One region of the Sporosarcina sp. 6E9 genome, then DNA from elsewhere that is predicted to be linked to it. Evidence: a T-box and tRNA genes for the amino acid it is inferred to sense, from the RefSeq annotation. Region 1 holds a T-box; the other holds one or more tRNA genes.

Region 1 (3,152 bases):
GCGGATTGTTGGATGATTTCAGGGAACTGTTCTAGCTCTTTTACGATTTTCCACTCGAAATCATTCACTTCATCCACTGTATAAGAGTTTGTTTCCCCGGCCTTTCTTAACACCGAATTAGCACGGGCGAAAGTATATTGAACGTAGGGACCAGTTTCTCCTTCAGTCTGAAGCATTGTTTCTAGATCAAACTCAATATCATGTTTTCGGTGCTGTTTCAAATCGCTGAAAATAATAGCGCCAACACCAATAGCTTCAGCAATTTCTATCTTATTTTCCAGATTCGGATTTTTTTCTTCAATCGTTGATTGTGCAAGCGAGATTGCATCTTTTAAAACTTCCTCCAACAAGACGATTTTGCCTTTACGCGTCGACATCTTTTTTCCGTCTTTCAAAATAAGCCCGAAAGGTACATGTTCGATATCCTGCGCCCATTCATAACTCATCTTTTCGAGGACTTTTTTGAATTGTGTAAAGTGTAGACTTTGTTCATTCCCGACGACATAGATGGATTTCTCGAAATCATATGTCTTTTTTCTGTCGATTGCAGCAGTTAAATCGCGAGTCGCATACAGTGTCGCTCCGTCTGATTTTTTAATCAGGCAAGGCGGCATTTTATCTCCTAATTCGACGACCAAAGCGCCGTCCGATTCCTTCAACAATCCCTTTTCATTCAACAAATCGACGATAGGTTCCATTTTATCGTTGTAATAAGCCTCGCCGTTATAAGAATCGAATTTCACGCCGAGTAAATCATAAATGCGTTGAAACTCCTTCAATGATTCTGATTTAAACCAATCCCATAAGGCAAGCGCTTCGGTATCCCCGTCTTCTAATGCCTTAAAAGCTGCTCTTCCTTCATCATTCAATGCTTCATCCTGCTCTGCATCTTCATGGAACTGGATATAGAGCTTTAATAGAGTCTGGATCGGGTTTGTTCTTACTTCTTGTTCGTTGCCCCATTTTCGATAGGCTGTTAGTAGCTTGCCAAACTGTGTCCCCCAATCACCGATATAGTTGATTTTCACAGTTTTGTAGCCGTTCTTTTCAAGCAATAAAGAAATTGAATTTCCGATGACCGTGGAGCGCAAATGTCCCATGGAAAACGGTTTTGCAATGTTAGGGGAAGACATATCAATTGTCCCGACCCCGTTATTTCCAACATCGGATGACCCGTAGGATTTAGTTTGCTCACGGATTCTATCGAGCAGGGAACTAGTGATTTGAGAACGGTTCAGAAAGATATTCACATAACCGTTTACGGCTTCGGCTTTGTGGATAAGTGGATGACGGATTGCATCTGCAATTTCATCCGCAATCATAACAGGCGATTTTTTTAAATTCTTTGCAAACGGAAAGCAGGGCAATGCTAAATCGCCCATATGTGTGTGAGCGGGTTGTTCTAACATATTTATATTCAAGGGAATCGGACTAAATTGTTGCAACACATGCATGACCTCTGTTTTCATCTCATATTCCTCCTTTTTGTCAATAAAGTGAAACTTCAATCCGTGGGGTGTTCTTCCCCACGGATTGTTAGTTGAACCAATCGGGCATTTACGGGCAGTTGACTCCCACCTATTCTTATCGTTTATCTCAAGTCTTGAGGTGGGAGTCTCACTGCCCGTTAATGCGGGACAAAAAAAGCCCCCGCCTCAAATAAATGAGGCGAAAGCATAACTTCCGCGGTACCACTCAACTTGCCCGTGATCGGGCCGCTTACTCATAACGGCGAGACACCGACTTTTCCTACTTAAATCAGAAAAGTATCTCCGAAGTGCGCTTCACAAGCATTCTTTACTAGGCTTTCACTGTCCCCAGTTCGCTGAAAAAGAAAAGTTTGTTACTCTCTTCATCCAAGATGTTGTAGATGACTATAGCAAGCATTTGCAATGGCGTCAATATGATTATTGGTCTTTTCTATAAATTCACTACTAAAACATATTTTATAGGAATTAGTGTGTTTTGGCACCTTCACGGTGGTAAATCATATACATGATGAACCACAGTGCACCGACTACCAAGATTGCGACGTATTGTGGGCTAGATGCGATAGAGACAAAAAATAGGGTAAGGAGTGTAGCGGGAAAGAGGAAGTTCATGGCATAAAAGGATTTATACGCAACACGATATTGCTCAAACTTTTCTCCTTCATCCAGATTTTCAAAAATTTCTTTGTATCCGTCTATTCGTTTCAGATTTACGAATGCAGCAGGACTGTATTTATTATGGAAACTAATCGCTTTCATTTGAGCATAGATCGCAAAAATAAAAATCGCAAAATATAAAATAACAATTACGGTTGCAAGTAAGTCATAGCCAAAGTCCCATTCTATTCCGACGATGAAAGAACTGGTAGCCCCAATGATAAACAATAAAGAAGTAGAGCCGACAAATTTATGGGCAACTTTTTCTTTTCTTGCCTCAAGCTCATCGATGTTGATCTCTGGCGTGTCCTTTTTATCAGCCTGATTCCAAATCAATCCAATACGAATGGACATGACAAGTAAGATAGCGAGCATTCCAAAAGCTATCAACTCTTTTCCATAAGGTACGCTGGGGCTGAACCCATCCCATAATATAACAATCAAACCGAAAGTAAACGCGAACCCAACAGCCATAAAGAGGCTAAGTGAACCTTTCTTTTTCTTCATTTCTCTTCCTCCTTTATTGAAAATACTTCGTCCACAGGCAGTTGAAATACTTTCGCGATTTTCATCGCAATTAAAATAGATGGTAAATAATCGCCTCGTTCAATTAAACTAATTGTTTGTCTTGAGGAATCGGTTAATTTAGCTAACTCAGTTTGACTGAGTCCGTCTCTAGCACGTAATTCTTTTAAACGATTAAGTAATATCGCCATCGTATTTCCTCCTCTTCATACCTAGTGTATATCTTTATAGTCATAGTGACAACTATTGTTGTCATTATGACTATTTTAATTGTCGACACGAGAAAATAATGATGAAAAATTCCTCTATGCATAAAAAGTAATATGAACAGTTTTATTCAGAACTGTTCATAACTTTTCCTTCTGGAACATGAAAGAGTATGATAGCAATTAACATGTTGTGGATAAATTACTTGTGGATATGTGGATAAGCGAGTGATTCTCGCATGAAAAACTTTTTACCTATTTACGATTAAAACAC
Region 2 (3,152 bases), on a different contig from region 1:
CGGATACAAGGCATCCTGATTAATAAGTGAGAACGATACAGCCAGAGCGCATCCGAAAATGAGCATAATAACCGTCCAGTCTAGTTCTCCAATCCCAAGAAATGTTTCGATATCATTGCGAACAAATAACGTAAAAACATTTACAATACTGGCTATAGAAACCCATCCTAGATAAATTGAGAATGGGACAAGATCAAAAAGACCCCTGTTTACATTTTGTTTTATTTTTCTATAGATTAAAATGATCGAGAGTAATAAAAGAAGAATAATAACCGTAGACAAAAGAATCTTTTGTTGCGTAAAAGCTAGAATCCAAGCCCCGTTTAATAGAAAGTTTATAGGTATAAGTCTTTGAGTGTCGATGTAGACACTTACTTTTTTACCGCGAACAAAAAAACCTTTTACTATCCATAAAAACAAGAGAAAATAAATGAGTATCCAAATTGAAAAAGCATATCCTGCTGGCTGAATTAGTGCAGTCTTTTCATTTGCTATACTCCCCACATTTGATCCTGCGTAATAATTAATGGCTATCATCAAGATAAAAAAGATCAGATTAACAATGGCTATTCTACTTGATACTTTCACCATTCCACCTCCTAAAGTATCGGTACCCGTGATTTTTGTGTTGATTTCCCACACAGGTATCTGACAATTTTAACCCATACTGAAAGTCGCCGGAATACCAAATAGTATTCCTACTAGTTTCGTAATAGCAAAAATCATTTCCCGTTTCAATACTCTACCCTTTCATTTGCTTGATAATCTAAGTTTATTAAACAACATTGCTATATATACAAAATAGGGTTGGATGATTATCGCCAATAAAAAACCACTTTTAGCTACTACAAAGTGGTTTAATGTATTAATAAAGGAATAAGGCTCGTTTTCATTCGTATTCTTACAGAAATAAAAAAGCGCCAGAAACATTTACCTAACAATGTTTCTGGCGCTTTATTTAGGTTTTTATCTTTGCAGATTTCACCTTGTTACGTCCCAGGAGGGATTCGAACCCCCGACCCACAGCTTAGAAGGCTGTTGCTCTATCCAGCTGAGCTACTGAGACAAGTTTATGCATTGGTCAAACAATGCTTTTCAACCAAAATATGGCTACAACTTATAATAACATATTCAATAAGTTCTTTGAAGCCTTTATTAAATTTGTATCTATTCACACTATTCTCGACAGCTTTTTAATAAAAATATAGCATTTTTAGAAAAAACTGTAAAACAAAAAGCGCTTGAACATTGTATAACCAATGTCCAAGCGCTTAACTGTTCGTTCAACATTTCTCATTTTAAGCCTATACGTCCCAGGAGGGATTCGAACCCCCGACCCACAGCTTAGAAGGCTGTTGCTCTATCCAGCTGAGCTACTGAGACATGTCTTAGCAACATATGGTATTGTTGCGACAAGTACTATTATAGGCAGGACAAAATGGAAAGTCAACACTAATTTAAATCTTTTTTATTTCGACTGTTTCAACCACTTCATGATCCATGTTTTTGAAGGTGACGACTGGGGTTTCATCCCACTCAACAACCGCATATGTAGCGGAATTTCCGCCTCTCGGCAACAACGTGCTACCTGGATTGACAAATAATATACCATCTTTCATTTCCGCGCCATATAAATGAGAATGGCCAAATAATACTATATCGGCAGCTTTTTCCTTTGCGCGGTAATACAATTCCATCAATGAACTTTTCACATTATGTTCATGGCCATGAACTGCTAGAATCATTTTACCTTTAATTTCTGTAACGACTTCACCCGGATATTTCGAATCTATATCGCAATTTCCTCCGACTCGAAACATCGACGACAATGTTTCATCATCGTATGGAAACTCACTATCCCCGCAGTGGAAATGTGCATCTGCCGGCAATGAAGAAACGGCTTTCACCGTTTCTTTATCCCCATGATTATCACTCATAACGATTAATTTCATTTATAAACCAACTTTCTGTATTAATTGTGGTAATTTCACACGAAGTTTTGCAAGCGCATCTCCTCTATGTGAGATTAACCCTTTTTCCTCAGGCGATAGTTCCGCCATAGAACGTTTTTTACTTGGGACATAAAAAATTGGATCATATCCAAATCCATTCGTTCCTTGTCGTTCCTTTAAAATAATACCTTCGCAACTTCCAGAGAAAGTTTCAGTCTCGAGTCCTGGCCCCGCGATTGCTAGCACGCAACGAAATCTTGCAGTACGTTCGGGCTCTTCCACTCCAGTGAGTGCGCCTAATGCTTTATCAATGTTTTTATCGTCAGTACTGCCCGGCCCTGCATAACGCGCTGAGTAGACGCCAGGCGCGCCGTCTAGCGCATCGATTTCAAGCCCGCTGTCATCGGCAATAACAGTTTTCCCGAGAAGCTTGGAAACTTCTTCCGCTTTTAATATCGCATTTTCTTCAAAGGTCTTACCCGTCTCTTCAACATCTATTTCTTGTTCAATGTCGTTTAATGTTAATACCTTTATTCCAAGCGGGGTGAACAATGCTTCAAAGTCTTTTCCTTTCCCCGCATTATTTGTCGCGATTATAACTTCTTTCATAGTGTCTCACCTTCTCCTTTGCCAACCAAGTCTGCAATTGGTCCGAGTGCATTTTTCTGATAACCGATCAGTTCTGTAATTCCTTTTTCTGCAAGTGACACAAGGCCATTCATCTCATCTTTTGTAAAGGTCGCTTCCTCGCCTGTCCCTTGTAATTCAACAAAAGCACCAGCACCTGTCATAACGACGTTCATATCGACAGCTGCGGAAGAATCTTCAACATAATCCAAGTCTAGAATAAGTTCATCTTCCATTGATTTCCCGACACTAGTCGCGGCTAGAAACTGCGTAATCGGGAATTTAGTCAATTCTTTTTCTTCATGAAGTTTAGCTGCTGCGATCGTCATGGCTACAAACGCGCCTGTAATCGATGCAGTTCTCGTTCCGCCGTCAGCTTGAATAACATCACAGTCAATCCAAATTGTACGTTCGCCGATTGCTTCAAGATCAATTACTGTGCGCATAGCTCGTCCAATTAGTCGTTGAATCTCCATCGTCCGCCCGCCTAACTTGCCACGCGTCGCCTCACGCTGCGTCCGCTGCCCTGTAGCACGTGGTAACATGGAATACTCTGCCGTGACCCATCCTTTC

The links. A T-box is a leader RNA that pairs with one kind of tRNA and senses whether it is charged. The one in region 1 lies ahead of argS (arginine--tRNA ligase), so its partner is inferred to be a tRNA-Arg.
Region 2: it has a tRNA-Arg gene. The T-box ahead of argS (arginine--tRNA ligase) is inferred to sense a tRNA for this amino acid. The anticodon was not compared.

What each region holds. Positions count from the first base shown of each region.
Region 1 covers NZ_JAGEMN010000002.1:94,438-97,589, reverse strand. Annotated here, with positions in the region: gene argS (arginine--tRNA ligase) at 1-1,469, opposite strand, end outside; T-box leader at 1,662-1,868, opposite strand; gene J4G36_RS12060 (DUF3169 family protein) at 1,956-2,654, opposite strand; gene J4G36_RS12055 (helix-turn-helix transcriptional regulator) at 2,651-2,863, opposite strand.
Region 2 covers NZ_JAGEMN010000001.1:701,440-704,591, reverse strand. Annotated here, with positions in the region: gene J4G36_RS03720 (tryptophan-rich sensory protein) at 1-588, opposite strand, end outside; tRNA gene J4G36_RS03715 (tRNA-Arg) at 993-1,066, opposite strand; tRNA gene J4G36_RS03710 (tRNA-Arg) at 1,310-1,383, opposite strand; gene J4G36_RS03705 (YfcE family phosphodiesterase) at 1,458-1,952, opposite strand; gene J4G36_RS03700 (XTP/dITP diphosphatase) at 1,953-2,561, opposite strand; gene rph (ribonuclease PH) at 2,558-3,152, opposite strand, start outside.